Regions from separate parts of the Duganella vulcania genome, predicted to be linked through region 2. Evidence: predicted binding sites of a transcription regulator. Region 2 holds the regulator's gene; each other region holds the start of a gene.
The links. The regulator LexA, encoded in region 2, represses DNA repair genes until DNA is damaged. The targets are predictions, from matches to a motif close to ACTGTATNNNNATACAGT.
Positions count from the first base shown of each region.

Region 1 (5,291 bases), on a different contig from region 2:
GCTGGGCGACCTGGTGGCGCAGCTGCTGCAGGCCAGGCAGGCCGAGGTCAAGCAGCACGGACTGGAACTGGTGGAGGAGATCGAACACTGGCTCGAGCTCGACAGCTATCCCGGCCCGCTGGGCCAGGCGCTGGAAAACCTGATCGACAATTGCATCGCGCACGCTTTCGAGGGCCGCACGCAGGGCACCATCACGATCCGCGCCCAGGACATCGGCAACGGCGAGATCGCCGTCTCGGTCGGCGACAACGGCGTCGGCATCCCGGCCGCCAACCTGGCGCGCATCTACGATCCCTTCTTCACCACCCGGCTCGGCGCCGGCGGTTCCGGCCTGGGCCTGTACATCACGCACAACATCGTCACCGGCGTGCTGGGCGGACGCATCGAGACCATCAGCACGCCGGAGGCCGGCACCACGGTCACCCTGCGGCTGCCGCGCGTCGCGCCGTGCTGAGGCGGCCCCAATAATTTTCTTTCTCGCAATTATTGCGGTCGTATAATAGGTTGCGGCAAGACCGGCAACCAGCCGGCAGTCAGCGGGGAGACCATCAGTGCACCCACATCCTGCCCAGACAGAGAAGATGGACATGGCAAGCCTGCGCTGCGAATTTCGCGACGCCGCGGCCGAGCGGGCGTTCCTGCGCCACCACCTGGCCATGACGCAGGCGCAGCTGCGCGTGACCTTTGTCTTCTGCTCCCTGTTTTACCTGTGCTTCGCCGCCTCCGACATAGCATGGCTGGGCTACAGCGTGCGCACGGCGATGCTGATCGGCGCGCGCCTGGCCGTGGCCGGCGTGGCCTTGGGCAGCCTGATCGTGCTGCGGCGCCGGCCCGGCTCGATTCCCGTCACGCGCGGCGTGGCCAGCGTGGTGGAAATAGCCGGCGCGGCCGGCTTCCTGCTGATCGCCGCGCTGCGCCCCGCCGAGTTTGCGCTGCATGCGATCTCGATGTCCATCGTGGTCACCGTGATCTACATCTACATTCCGAACCGCCTGCTGTACGCGGCCGCGATCGCCGCACCGGCCACGCTGGGCTTCATCATGCTGGCCATCCAGCTGGGCGACCTGCGGCGGGTCGAGCTGGGCACCATGGCCGCGCTGCTGACGCTGACCAACCTGTTCGGCTACGTGGCGGCGCGCCGCTACCAGCAGCTGCTGCGCGACGAGTACAAGGCCCAGATGGTGCTGAAGAACCTGTCCGTGCGCGACCCGCTGACCGGCTGCTACAACCGGCGCCACCTGCACGAGCAACTGCTGGAAACGGAAATCGCCCGCGCCCAGCGCTACCGGCTGTGCCTGACGGTCATCATGAGCGACCTGGACCACTTCAAGGTGGTCAACGACACCTACGGCCACAACGGCGGCGACGCCGTGCTGCAGCGCTTCGGCGCGCTATTGCAATCGATGACGCGCGACGGCGTCGACAGCGTGGTGCGCTACGGCGGCGAGGAATTCCTGCTGATCCTGCCGGAGACCGACCTGGCCGGCGGCGCGCTGCTGGCCGAGCGGCTGCGGCACGCGCTGGCCGACACGCCGGTCGAGCACGAAGGACGGCAGATCGCCATCACGGCCAGCTTCGGCGTGGCCAGCATCGATTTCGCCACCTCGGCGCACGACGCCCACCTCAACATGATCGCCGCCGCCGACGAATTGCTGTACGCTGCCAAGAATGGCGGCCGCAACCGCGTCTGCACCCGACAACTGACTTAAGACATGATCCACATCAAACGAAGCGTGGCCATTCTGCTGGCCCTCTGCTGCACCAGCCTCAACGCAGGCCCGGCGCCCTGGTACAAATGGCGCAGCAAGATCGACAACTACCTCAGCTGCTCGCAGACGCCGCTGGGGCCGGGCTGGGTCAAGGACTCTGGCCCCTATAAAGATAGCCGTTGCGAAAAGTTGGTTCTTGCTAAATAATGGACCAGCACTCACAGGGGGAACCCCAGGGCAGTACTGGCTACATTTCATCATCTTGAGGAGACTGTATGTTTACGAATCCCGAACAATTTGCCAACGCCACCAAAGCACTGTTTGAATTTCAGCTCGAGACCTTCAACACCCTGACCAGCAAAGCCGTCCAAGGCGTCGAGCAAGTCGTCGCCCTGAACATGGCCACCGCCAAGACCCAGCTGGAAGACGGCCTCGCCGCCGGCAAGGAAATCAGCCAGGCCACCGACCCGAAAGCCGCGATGTCGCTGGCCGCCGCCAAGGTCCAGCCCGGCATGGCCGGGGCCGCCGCCTACAACCAGCAGCTGGGCACGATCATCGCCGAGATCCGCGAAGAATTCACCCGCGCCGCCGACGCCCACATGACCGAAGCCAAAAGCACGCTCAGCGCGCTGATCTACGACGTCACCAAGAACGTGCGTCCCGGCTCGGAAAACGCCGTGCAGATCGTCAAGACCGCGATCGACAACGCCTTCAACGGTTACGAACAAGTCACCACGGCCACCAAGCAGGCCGTGCAGGCAGTCGAAGCGCAGATCGCCAAGGCCAGCGAACTGGTCGAGAAAAACACCGTCAAACCGGCCAAGGCCGCGAAAAAATAAGCTGTCCAGTCTCCTCCCGCCAGCCAGGCCCGCGCGCCTGGCTTTTTATTTTGCTGGGCGTGCGCCGCCAAATGCGATATACTGTACATAAACACAGTTAATCGCGCAGCTATCCCCGGCAATGATCAAAGTTCTGGAAAATCCCTTTTATTACCTGGACAACTTCCATCAGGTACTGACGTGGATAGGCGCGCGCTACGACGATTTGCTCAACGCCGAGGAGCGCGCCTTCATCACCGCCTTCCCCACGCTGCCGCAAGCGTCGCGCGCGCTGTTCGTGCGCATGGTGATGCGCAAGGGGACGGTGTTCCGCGCCAGCAAACTGGTGTACGCGGAAATCGGCAGCACGCACGAGGCGGCCCGTCCGCTGGCAGCCCTGGGCCTGATCGAGGAAGACCCGGCACTTGACCTGGAACAGTTATTCGAGCTGCTGCAAAAGCCCGAGATCGGCAAGATCTTCCAATTGCCGCCCCACCTGCGTCAACTGCGCAAGGCCGATCAACTGGAGGCGCTGCGCGCGCAGTACGAGGGCGAGCACCGCTACTCCAACTGGTACCAGGACTCGGGCGACCACTGCTACCGCAACCTCACGCAGGAACTGTGCGACCGCCTGCGCCTCATCTTCTTCGGCAACTACCACCAGGACTGGACCGAGTTCGTACTGTCCGACCTGGGCATCTACCAATACGAAAAAGTGGACTTCTCGCCGGCCGCGCGCGGCTTCCGCAGCCGGCGCGACATCGACGACTTCCTCGCGCTGCGCCGCTGCTACGAGCGCTTCGTCGATGGCGAGGCGCCGGCCGACGTGATCCGCGACCTGCCGCCCTGCCCCGACGATAACGAATGGCTGCGCAGCCGCCGCGACAAGCTCACCTTCCAGATCGCCCAGCATCTCGAGAAGCTCGGCGACTGGCCGGCCGCGCACCAGCTGTACGCCGGCTGCGACTACCCCGGCGCCCGCGCGCGCGCCGTGCGCGTGCTGGAGAAAGACGAACAACCGCGCGCCGCCTTCGAGCTGCTGCAAACGGCATTGCTGGCGCCCGAAAGCGAAGCGGAGCGCCAGCAGCTGCTGCGCATGGCGCCACGCCTGGCGCGCAAGCTGGGCCACGCCAAGCCGCCGCCGCAAACGCCCGCGCAACCGCAGCGCATCGACCTGAGCCTGCCTCCACCACCGGAGCCGAACTACGTCGAGTTCGTCGTGCGCGACCATCTTACGCGCGACGACGCCCCGGTCTACTACGTCGAGAACGCACTGATCAATTCGCTGTTCGGCCTGCTGTGCTGGGACGCCGTGTTCAGCCCCATCCCCGGCGCCTTCTTCCATCCCTACCATCGCGGCCCGGCCGACCTGCACAGCGCCGATTTCCAGCGCCGCCGCGCGCAGCAGTTCGCCGCCGCGCTGTCCCAGCTGGACGGCGACCAGTACCGCGCCACGATACGCGCCAACTTCGCCGCCAAGGCCGGCATCCAGTCGCCCTTCCTGTACTGGGAGGCGCTGGACCCGGCGCTGCTCGACCTGGCGCTGGACTGCATCCCGGCGCTGCACCTGAAGCGCGCCTTCGAACGCATCCTGGCCGACATCAAGGCCAACCGCAGCGGCTTCCCGGACCTGATCCAGTTCTGGCCGGCCGAGCGCCGCTACAACATGATCGAGGTGAAAGGCCCCGGCGACCGCCTGCAGGACAACCAGCTGCGCTGGATCGACTACTGCGCCACGCACGACATGCCGATCTCGGTCTGCTACCTGCAATGGGCGGCATGAGCGCGCAGCCCCGGTACACCATCGCCGTGCGCGCGCTGTGCGAGTTCACCGCCAAGACCGGCGACCTCGACCTGCGCTTCACACCCTCGCCCACCGCGCAGGAAGGCATCGCCGGCCACGCCGTCGTGACGTCGCGGCGCGGCGACGATTACCAGACCGAGCTCGCGCTGTCCGGCGATTTCGGCCCGCTGCGCGTGCGCGGCCGCGCCGACGGCTACGATGCGCGCGCCAACCGCATCGAGGAAATCAAGACCTATCGCGGCGACCTGAAGAAGATGCCCGACAACCAGCGCCAGCTGCACTGGGCGCAGGTCAAGGTCTACGGCCACCTGTTGTGCCAGGACCAGGGACTGGACAAGGTCAACCTGGCGCTGGTCTACTTCGACATCGGCAGCCAGAAGGAAACCGTGCTGCAAGAGACGCATACCGCCGCCAGCCTGCAAGCCTGGTTTGAACAGCAGTGCACGCTGTTCCTGCAATGGGCGCAACAGGAACTGTCGCACCGCGCCGAACGCGACGCGCAGCTGAAGGCGATGCGCTTCCCGCATGGCGACTTCCGCCCGGGCCAGCGCCAGCTGGCCGAGGCCATGTACAAGGCCAGCAAGCGCGGCTTGTGCCTGCTGGCGCAAGCGCCCACCGGCATCGGCAAGACCGTCGGCAGCCTGTTCCCCATGCTGAAGGCCAGCGCCGAGCATGGCGTCGACAAAGTGTTCTTCCTGGCCGCGAAGACCTCGGGCCGGCAGATGGCGCTGGACGCGGTCGAAGTGATCCGCGCGGGCGCGCCGCTGCTGCCGCTGCGCACGCTGGAGATGGCGTCCAAGAGCACCGCCTGCGTCAACCCGGACAAGGCCTGCCACGGCGATTCCTGCCCGCTGGCCAAGGGCTTCTATGACCGCCTGCCGGCCGCGCGCCAGGCCGCGCTGGACATCATGCTGCCGCCCGCGTCCGGCGTCGGCGCGACCCTGCTCGCGCTGGACCGCG
Region 1 is NZ_WWCX01000003.1:48,660-53,950, reverse strand. Features, by position in the region: gene GTP90_RS04670 (ATP-binding protein) at 1-454, shown strand, start outside; gene GTP90_RS04665 (GGDEF domain-containing protein) at 588-1,709, shown strand; gene GTP90_RS04660 (hypothetical protein) at 1,713-1,916, shown strand; gene GTP90_RS04655 (phasin family protein) at 1,985-2,548, shown strand; gene GTP90_RS04650 (VRR-NUC domain-containing protein) at 2,670-4,310, shown strand; gene GTP90_RS04645 (ATP-dependent DNA helicase) at 4,298-5,291, shown strand, end outside.
Region 1: the regulator LexA is predicted to act here: its motif matches at 2,629-2,646, upstream of GTP90_RS04650 (VRR-NUC domain-containing protein).

Region 2 (5,291 bases):
GTCACCGGCGACATCTCCAAGGACTACCTGGACAAGCTGGAATACGCGCGCCACCATCCGAAGGCCTCCGCCCCCGAGGATGCGGGCCGCTCGCAACTGAACCTGAATCTCGCGACCGCCGAAGGCTGATGTCGCGCCCGGTGCGGTTCACGCCGCACCGGGCTTTTTTTTTGAATACGCGAATATGAACGACAAGAAGAATTACGGCTTCACCACCACCATCCTGCACAACGATCGCCAGAAAGGCATCGAGCACGGTTCGCTGCACAAGCCCATCCACACCTCGGTCGCCTTCGGTTACGGCGACGCGCGCCAGCTGGCGTCTGTGTTCCAGGGCAAGGAGCCGGGCTTCCGCTACGGCCGCCAGGGCAACCCGACCATCTCCGCGCTGGAAGACAAGGTCACCAAGATGGAGCAGGGCGTCGGCACGATCTGCTTCGCCACCGGCATGGGCGCGATCGGCGCCGTGTTCCAGTCGCTGCTGCGCGCGGGCGACCATGTGGTGTCGTCGTCGTTCTTGTTCGGTAACACCAACAGCCTGTGGCAGACCACCATGGCGCAGGGCGTGGGCGTGTCCTTCGTCGACGCCACCGATGTCGCCAACGTGGCCGCCGCCATCACCGAGCAGACCCGCGTGGTGTTCGTCGAAACCATTGCCAATCCGCGCACGCAAGTGGCGGACCTGAAGCGCATCGGCGAGCTGTGCAAGGAGCGCGGCATCCTCTACATCGTCGACAACACGATGACCACGCCTTACCTGTTCCGCCCGAAAGCGGTGGGCGCCGGGCTGGTGGTCAACGCGCTGACCAAGTCGATCGGCGGCCACGGCAACGCGCTGGGCGGCAGCCTGACCGACACCGGCGTCTACGACTGGACCCGGTTCGCCAACATCTACGAGAACTACAAGAAAGCCGCGCCGCTGCAATGGGGGCTGGCGCAGATCCGCGCCAAGGGCCTGCGCGACTTCGGCGCCTCGCTGGCGCCGGAAGCGGCGCACCACATCGCTGTCGGCGCCGAGACGCTGGCGCTGCGCATGGAACGCACCAGCGCGAACGCGCTGGCCTTGGCCCGCCTGCTGGAAAGCGACGAGCGCGTGGCCGCTGTCTATTATCCTGGGCTGGCGTCGCACCCGCAGCACGCGATCTCCAGCGAGCTGTTCCGCAGTTTTGGTTCGCTGTTGAGCTTTGAACTGAAGGACGGCATCGACTGCTTCGATTTCCTCAATCGCCTGAAGCTGGCGATTCCGGCCTCCAACCTGGGCGACACGCGCACGCTGATCATCCCGGTGGCGCACACGATTTTCTACGAGATGGGCGCCGAGCGCCGCGCCTCGATGGGCATCGCCGAGTCGCTGATACGGGTGTCGGTCGGCATCGAGGACACCGACGATCTGCTGGACGATTTCACCTGCGCACTGGAAGCTTGCTGAGCGCAGCCTCAAGCTGTGATAACCTAGGCTTTCAATTTTGCTAAGCGCGGAGGCGATATGAGGGCAGCATGGGTTCTGGCATTGACCGTGCTGTCGAGTAGCGCCTTCGCCGGCGACCAGGCCAGCCGCCTGGCGCGGCAAGCCGAGATCGAGTACTACACCAGCCGCTACGACGGCGCCGACATTGCGCTGGCCCGTTTCAATTGCAAGCAGCCCAACATCCCGATGCGCCCGGCCACGGCGGGCGGGCCGGCGCTCACGCAGGCGCTGGCCGCCTGGCACGACTGTTACGATCAATTCCTGGCCAACTACAACGCCGCGCTCCCGGTCGGCAAGAGCATCCCCGCCGACCTGGCCGACCTGATGACGGACGATGAGATGGGCGCCGCCCAGGCCTTGATGAGCCAGGTGTTCGTGCAAGTGGCGGACGAGGCCAAGCGCCAGGCCGACGCTGTCGCCCTGGCGCAGAGCGCGTGGGAAGGCCGTCAAGGCGACCTTGCCCTGAGCGCGCGCGACCTGTCGCATCAGCCGGAGACAGCGGGCAAGCGCTAGGCGCCTGATGCGTAACCCGAGGCCGATGTTTGCGTGGTCTTTAGTGCCAGCTGCGCATCAGGCCGACCGCCAGGCCTTCCAGCGCGAACTCGTCGGCTTCGGGATCGACCTTGATGATCTTGAAGTCCGGGTTTTCCGGCAGCAGCTCGACGGTGGAGCCGGTCTTGCGGTAGCGCTTGACCGTGACATCGTTGCCGATGCGGGCCACGACGATCTGGCCGTTCTTGGCGCTGTCCACCTTCTTGACCGCCAGCAGGTCGCCGTCCATGATGCCGGCGTCGCGCATCGACTCGCCGCGCACCTTCAGCAGGTAGTCCGGCTTGGAAGAGAACATGGCCGGATCGACGCTGTAGCTGGTCTCCAGGTTTTCCTGCGCCAGGATGGGCGAGCCGGCGGCCACGCGGCCGATCAGCGGCAGCGACATCATCAGCGACACCGGCACCTTGGGCGTGGCCGGTTCGGCATGCACGCCCAGCAGGCGGATGCCGCGCGAGGTGCCGGCGGCGATCTCGATCGCGCCCTTGCGCGCCAGCGCCTGCAAATGCTCCTCGGCCGCGTTGGCGGACTTGAAGCCCAGTTCATTGGCGATCTCGGCACGGGTCGGCGGGAAGCCGGTGTTCTCGATGGCATCCTTGATCAGATTGAGAATTTGTTCCTGTCTTGCGGTGAGCTTGATCATAGAGTGCTTTAGGCCTGTGTATATAGACAGTCTGTATTTTTGTACAGTGTGAAGCGAAAAGCAAGGGAATTTGTTGCTTTGAGCGAAATAAATTCATGTGGCGGGCAGATTGTCTTTTGCAGGGAAAGCTGATATAGTCGCGGGCTTACCTCTTCCCACACCTGTCTTGACGCCAGGGTGGGCTATATTCACAGTCCTTAAGGGAGTTTGCATGCGTCACTATGAAATAGTATTTATCGTCCACCCGGACCAGAGCGAGCAAGTGCCCGCCATGATCGAGCGTTACAAAACCACCGTAACGACCCGCGGCGGCGCCGTGCACCGTGTTGAAGATTGGGGCCGTCGTCAGATGGCTTACTCGATCCAGAAACTGGCTAAAGCACACTACATCTGCCTGAACATCGAATGCGACAACGAGACCCTGGTCGAGCTGGAAACCGCCTTCAAATTCAATGATGCCGTGCTGCGTCACCTGACCGTCAAGATGAAGAAAGCGGAAACCGCTCCTTCGCCGATGATGAAGTCGGTACAACGTGAAGATGCAGCGAAATCGCATCGCACCGAAGCTCCAGCAGCCGCTGCTGCTCCTGCGGCCTAATTGTTACCGGGAACCGAGCTGAATCAGCTCCAGTTGATTGCCTTGATCGCCGAACGGGACGCCTTGCGCTACACCCCGGCCGGCATGCCGATCGTGAACGCTGTACTCCAGCACCGGTCGCAGCAGGTCGAGGCAGGCATCGCCCGATTGAGCGAGTTTGAAGTTGCCGCGGTTGCCGCTGGCGAGATTTCAGGCCGCTTCAGTCAGGCGCCACTGGCAGGCATGTATCAGTTCACCGGTTTCCTGAACAAGAAGAATCGCAATAGCAAAAGCCTGGTGTTTCACATCATTGATTTTAGTGCTGTCCCAGACAGCTCAATTTAGATACAGGAGCCTAAAATGGCATTCGGTAAAAAGTTCGACAAAAACAAGCTCAAGCTGAAAGAAAAGCGCAAGCAACAAAACCCACTGTTCAAGCGCAAGAAGTTCTGCCGCTTCACCGCAGCAAACGTAGAACAAGTTGACTACAAAGACGTCGACACCCTGAAAGACTTCGTCCAGGAAAACGGCAAAATCATGCCAGCACGTCTGACCGGTACCAAGGCGCACTACCAGCGTCAAGTTGACACCGCAATCAAGCGCGCTCGCTACCTCGCGCTGCTGCCTTACACCGATCTGCACCACGCTTAATTGCGTCGTCTAGATAAGATCCTGGAGAAGAACTATGCAAATCATTCTGTTAGAAAAAGTCGTCAACCTGGGCAACCTGGGTGAAGTCGTTAAAGTCAAAGACGGTTACGCACGTAACTTCCTGATTCCGCAAAAAATGGCTCGCCGCGCTACCGCGTCCGCCGTTGCTGAATTCGAAGTCAAGCGCGCTGAACTGGAAAAAGCCGCTGCCGAGAAACTGGCTGCCGCTCAAGCCCAAGGCGAGAAACTGAACGGCATGACCGTGAACGTTTCGCAAAAAGCTGGTGTAGACGGCCGTCTGTTCGGTTCCGTGACCAACTTCGACATCGCTGAAGCCCTGAGCAAAGCTGGTTTCGCTGTTGAAAAAGCTGCCGTGCGCATGCCTACCGGTCCTCTGAAGACCGTTGGCGAGCACCCAGTAAGCGTTGCTCTGCACACCGACGTGGTGGTGGAAGTGACCGTTGCTGTCGTGGGCGAAGCTGCCTAATACTTTTTCAGGCGGAAACGTCTGATCAGTGTTGCAACACCATTGAAAAAGCCGGGCTTGCCCGGCTTTTTTCTCGTCATAAATTTGTAATACGGCTCAAGCAAGCAGGTATAATTCGCGCCATGAACGCCCCCTCCGATCCGCAAGTCGATTCACTCCGCGTCCCGCCGCATTCCATCGAAGCAGAACAGTCCGTCATCGGCGGCCTGCTGCGCGATAATGCGGCGTTCGACCGCATTGCGGACATGATGCACCCCGAAGACTTCTACCGCTACGACCACCGCATCATCTACGAGCAGATCGTCAAGATGATCAACGGCTCGAAGCCGGCCGACGTCATCACGGTGTTCGAGACCCTGACCCAGCTGGGCAAGGCGGAGGACGTGGGCGGCCTGGCCTACCTGAACGCGATGGCGCAAAACACGCCATCTGCCGCCAACATCCGCCGTTACGCCGAGATCGTGCGCGATCGCTCCATCCTGCGCCAGCTGATCACGGTGGCCGACGAAATTTCCGGCCAGGCGTTCACGCCCCAGGGCAAGGAAGTCAAGCAGATGCTCGACGAGGCCGAGTCCAAGATCTTCGCCATCGCCGAGCAGGGCGCGCGCGGTGCGGCCGGCTGGCTGCCGGTGCAGCCGCTGCTGACCCAGGTGGTCGAGCGCATCGACGAGCTGTACTCGCGCGATTCCGGCTCCGAGATCACCGGCGTGCCGACCGGCTGGATCGACCTCGACCGCATGACCTCCGGCCTGCAGCCGGGCGACATGGTGGTGGTGGCCGGCCGTCCGTCGATGGGCAAGACCGCGTTCTCGATGAACATCGCCGAGAACGTCGCGGTGGAAGAGGGCCTGCCGGTGGCCGTGTTCTCGATGGAGATGGGCGGCGTGCAGCTGGCCATGCGTATGCTGGGCTCGGT
Region 2 is NZ_WWCX01000055.1:24,811-30,101, reverse strand. Features, by position in the region: gene purF (amidophosphoribosyltransferase) at 1-129, shown strand, start outside; gene GTP90_RS23600 (cystathionine gamma-synthase family protein) at 185-1,429, shown strand; gene GTP90_RS23595 (hypothetical protein) at 1,487-1,981, shown strand; gene lexA (transcriptional repressor LexA) at 2,022-2,660, opposite strand; gene rpsF (30S ribosomal protein S6) at 2,872-3,258, shown strand; gene priB (primosomal replication protein N) at 3,277-3,582, shown strand; gene rpsR (30S ribosomal protein S18) at 3,598-3,888, shown strand; gene rplI (50S ribosomal protein L9) at 3,923-4,375, shown strand; gene GTP90_RS23565 (replicative DNA helicase) at 4,498-5,291, shown strand, end outside.

Region 3 (5,291 bases), on a different contig from region 2:
GTGGAGGCCGGCATGAAGCGATGTTCCAGCAGCTTGGGCCGCAGCAGCGCCAGCGGATGGCGGCCCAGCGTCAGCCCGTGCGAGCGGTAGTCGCCCAGGATGTCCTCGCCCTCGGTCGGCGGTTTGAGCTCGGGCTGGTCCTCGACCGGCGTGGTGGGGCGCAGCAAATCCTTGTCCGGCATGGCGCCGACCGCCTGCCACAGCGCTTGCCGCCGGTTGCCGGCCAGCGCCTGCAGCGCGTTGCCGGCGGCCAGCACCTGCAGGTCGTGACGGTCGAGGTCGGCGCGCCGCGCCAGGTCGGCCACGCTGGCGAACGGCCGCAGCGCGCGCTCCCGCTCGATGCGCTGGGCCGCCTCCTCCCGCATGCCCTTCATCAACGACAAGCCCAGCCGCACGGCCGGCTGGTTGCGCTTGCCCACCCGCTCCTCCAGCGAGGTATCCCAGCCGCTGACGGTGACGTCGATCTCGCGCACCTGCACGCAGTGGCGTTTAGCGTCCTGCACCAGCTGCGACGGGCTGTAGAAACCCATCGGCTGGCTGTTGAGCAGCGCGCACAGGAAGGCGGCCGGCTCGTGGCATTTGAGCCAGGAACTGGCATAGGTCAGCAGCGCGAAGCTGGCGGCGTGCGATTCGGGGAAGCCGTATTCGCCGAAACCCTTGATCTGCTCGCAGATGGCGGCGGCGAAGGTTTCGTCGTAGCCGCGCTCGCGCATGCCGTCCATGATGCGTTGCTGGTATTTATCGACCCCGCCCTTGCGCTTCCACGCGGCCATGGCGCGCCGCAGCTGGTCGGCCTCCCCCTCGCTGAAGCCGGCGGCGATGACGGCGATCTGCATCACCTGCTCCTGGAAGATGGGCACGCCCAGTGTGCGCTTGAGCGCTTCATCCAGCCCCGGCGGAGAATCGATCAGCTTGGGGTTCATGCGCCGTTGCAGATACGGATGTACCATGCCGCCCTGGATCGGCCCCGGCCGCACCAGCGCGACCTCGATCACCAGATCATAGAATTCCTTGGGCCGCAGGCGCGGCAGCATGCTCATCTGCGCACGCGATTCGATCTGGAACACGCCGATGGTGTCTGCCTCGCACATCATGGCGTAGGTGGGCTTGTCTTCCTTGGGAATGTCCTGCATGCGAAACGGCGCGCCACGCTGTGCGCCCACCAGCGCCAGCGCGCGCCGCAACGCCGACAGCATGCCCAGCGCCAGCACGTCCACCTTCATCAAGCCCAGCTCTTCAAGATCGTCCTTGTCCCACTGGATCACGCAACGCCCTTCCATCGTGGCGGCCTCGATCGGCACCAGCCGCGATAGCTTCTCGTGCGAGATGACGAAGCCGCCCGGGTGCTGCGACAGATGGCGCGGGAAGCCCAGCAAGGCGATCGCCAGCGCGGCCCACTGCTGGGCCAGCTGCGATTCCGGGTCCAGCCCGCACTCGGCCAGCCGGCCCAGCAGGTCGTGGCGGCTGTCGAACCAGTGGTGCGCCTTGGCCACCTTCTCGACGATGGCCAGGTCCACGCCCAGCGCCTTGCCGCTGTCGCGCAGCGCGCTCTTGGGCCGGTAGCTGATGACGACGGCAGCCAGCGCGGCGCGGTCGGCGCCGTATTTTTTGTAGATGTACTGGATCACTTCCTCGCGCCGCTGGTGCTCGAAGTCGACGTCGATGTCGGGCGGCTCGTTGCGCTCCCGGGAAATGAAACGCCCGGTCAGCATGTTGCTGCGCTCGGGATCGACCTCGGTCACGCCGAGGCAGTAGCAGACCACCGAGTTGGCCGCAGATCCCCTGCCCTGGCACAGGATGTCCTGCGAGCGGGCGTAGCGGACGATATCGTAGACCGTCAGGAAGTACGGCTCGTATTTCAGCTCGCGGATCAGGTCCAGCTCCTTCTCGATTTGCCCGCGCACCTTGGCGGACACGCCGGCCGGGAAGCGTCCCTGCGCGCCGGCATAGACCTCCTGCCGCAGATAGCTGCCCGGCGTGTGGCCCGGCGGCACCAGCTCGTGCGGGTATTCGTAGCGCAGCTCGCTCAGGCTGAACTTGCATTGTTGAAGAACGTTCAGCGTTTCGGCCAGCGCCTGCGGCGGATACAGGTTGGCCAGCCGCAGCCGCGAGCGCAGGTGCTGTTCGGCGTTCTGCGCCAGCGCATAGCCGCACTCGGCCACCGGCTTACCGACGCGCACCGCGCACAGGGTATCGAGCAGCGGCTTGCGCGAGCGCACGTGCATGCACACGTGGCCCAGCGCCACCACCGGCATGCCGTGCTGCAGCGCCACCTCGTCGATGCTGAGGCGGTGCGCCTCGTCCAGCGCGCGCTGCAGCAGGTTCAGTCCCATCCAGCTACGGCCGGGAAACGTCACCTCCATCCACGCCGCCTGCGCGTGCAGGCGGTCGACGTCGTCCGGCTGGAAGGCCGGGTAATGCGGCAGCAGGATCATCAGGCAACCGGGCAAGCCCTTCAGGTGGGCGTAGGCCGGCGGCGGCGCGGCCAGGTCGGCCGGCGTCAGCAGGTAGCTGCCCTTGGCGACGCGGTTGCGCCCTATCGTGATGAGCTCGCAGAGATTGCCGTAACCCTCGCGGTCCTGCGCCAGCGCCAGCAGCGACAGCGCCTGGCTGCCGTCCGGGTTCTTCAGGTGGAAATGGCTGCCGATCACCAGCGGCAGGTTGGCATCCTTGGCCTGGGCGTGAGCGCGCACTACGCCGGCCAGTGAGCATTCGTCGGTGATGGCCAGGCCGGCGTAGCCCAGCTGAGCGGCGCGCGCGACCAATTCCTCGGCGCTGGACGCGCCTTGCAGGAAGGAGAAATTGGTCATGCAGAACAGCTCTGCATAGGCCGGCAAGATGGTGCTCATGGCGATGTACTGTGTTTTTATACAGTATAATACACCTGCGCGGCCATGTCGTCGCCCCTCTAAGTAGTACTACGCAGCGCATGGCGCCACGTGGCGCGGTAAAACAACACTCAATAAAGTTTGATCGAGAAATTGTCGAAAACGCCATGTCCTGATGAGCAATTTGACTAGAATCAAATTTTTCACGGGAGAGAAAACTTGTTCGCCACCACGCCACTTCGTAATGCCGTACTGCTTAGCCTGTACGGCGCAGCCGCCCTGAGCCTCGCACCCTCCGCCTTCGCACAGACCGCGCCGGAAGCCAAAGCCGACTCCGCCATCCAGTCGGTCAGCATCGTCGGGTCGCGCCGTGCGACCAGTTCCTCCACCGACACCGTGGTGCCGGTCGATATCATTCCGATGAGCAAGTCCACAGAACAAGGCGGCCAGTTCGACCTGGCGCAAACGCTGACTTATATCTCGCCATCGTTCAACTCGACCCGCCAGAGCGGCTCCGACGGCGCCGACCTGGTCGATTCGGCCGCGCTGCGCGGCCTCGGTTCCGACCAGACCCTGGTGCTGGTCAACGGCAAGCGCCGCCACACCACCGCGCTGGTCAACCTGTTCGGCGCGCGCAACCGCGGCAACACCGGCACCGACATGAACACCATTCCGCTGCTGGCGATCAAGGACGTGCAGGTGCTGCGCGACGGCGCCGCAGCCCAGTACGGCTCGGACGCCATCGCCGGCGTGATGGACATCGGCCTGAAGAAAAGCAAGGGCTGCGAAGCGGTCGCCGGCTTCAGCGAATACTCCAAGCGCGATGGCAAGAACTACATGACCTCGGCCTACTGCGGCTTCGGCATCGGCAACGGCGGCACGCTCGGCATCACCGGCGAGTACCTCGACCGCGGCCGCTCCAACCGCGCCGACGCCGACAATCCGCGCATCATCGGCGACAGCAAGACCAAGAACCAGACCATCTACCTGAACGGCGAACTGCCAACCGTCGGCACCGGCAAGCTGTACTTCACCGCCGGCGGCCAGACCCGCGACGCCTCCAGCGCCGCCTTCGCGCGCGGCGGCGTCGGCTCCGACGACATCCCGAGCCGCAACTCGGCCGCGATGTACCCGAACGGCTTCGTCCCGTTCATCAACGCCGACATCGACGACCGCTACGCCATCCTCGGCCACCGCAGCATGGTGGGCGACTGGAACATGGACGTGTCTCAGACCTACGGCTACAACAAGATGAAGTACAACATCAGCCATACGATCAACGCCTCGATCGCCAACAAGGACTTGCTGGCCGGCGGCAAGGGCATCAGCCCGGACCATTTCGACGCGGGCGGCTTCTCGTTCCAGCAACTGACCACCAACCTCGACCTGAACCACTACTACGACGGCCTGGTCGGTGACGGCCTGAACGTCGCCTTCGGCGGCGAGTACCGCAGCGAGAACTACAAGATCTTCGCCGGCGAACCGGGCTCGTACAACGACGTCGACGGCGTCGGCTTCGGCGGCAACGCCGGCAGCCAGGGCTTCCCCGGCTTCCAGCCAGGCGACCAGGTCAACGCCAAGCGCCACAGCACCGCCGCCTACCTCGACCTGGAAGCTGACCTGAGCAAAATGGTCAAGCTGCAGGGCGCGGTGCGCTACGAGAAGTTCAGCGACTTCGGCTCCACCGTCACCGGCAAGCTGGCCGGCAGCGTGCGCGTGGCCGACAGCGTGCTGCTGCGCGGATCGGCCAGCACCGGCTTCCGCGCGCCGTCGCTGCAACAAGTTTATTTCTCGTCGACCTTCACCGACTTCATCGGCGGCGTGCCGACCGACGTGGTGCTGGCGCCGAACGGCGGCACCGTCGCCAACGCGGCCGGCATTCCGAAGCTGAAGGAAGAAAAGTCGACCAGCTTCACGCTGGGCACGACCTGGACGCCGAACGCCGCGCTGTCCGTGACGGCCGACCTGTACGACATCAAGATCAAGGACCGCATCGTGCTGTCGGGCCGCTTCAACGCCGACACCTATCCCGACCTGGCCGAGCGCCTGGCCAAGCTGGGCGTGGGCGAGGCGCAGTTCTTCGTCAACTCGGTCGACACCAAGACCAAGGGCCTGGACCTGACCGCGTCGCACAAGACCAACTTCGGCTCCAACAAGCTGACCACCTTCCTGGCGCTCAACGTCAGCAAGACCGAGGTGACCGGCATCCACGCGCCGGCTTCGCTGAAGGGCTTCGAGGACGTGCTGCTGTCGGAGAAGGAACGCCTGTACATCGAGCAAGGCGCGCCGCGCTCGAAGGCCACGCTGGGCTTCGACTACGTGACCGGCCCGTGGGAAAGCGACCTGAAGATCATCCACTTCGGTCCGCAGACGCTGGGCACCTTCGACGGTACCGCAGCTGGCGTGCCTAACCAGCACTACGAGTCGAAGACCTCGGCCGACCTGAGCTTCACCTACACCATC
Region 3 is NZ_WWCX01000014.1:35,312-40,602, reverse strand. Features, by position in the region: gene GTP90_RS11315 (error-prone DNA polymerase) at 1-2,849, opposite strand, end outside; gene GTP90_RS11310 (TonB-dependent receptor plug domain-containing protein) at 3,048-5,291, shown strand, end outside.
Region 3: the regulator LexA is predicted to act here: its motif matches at 2,858-2,875, upstream of GTP90_RS11315 (error-prone DNA polymerase).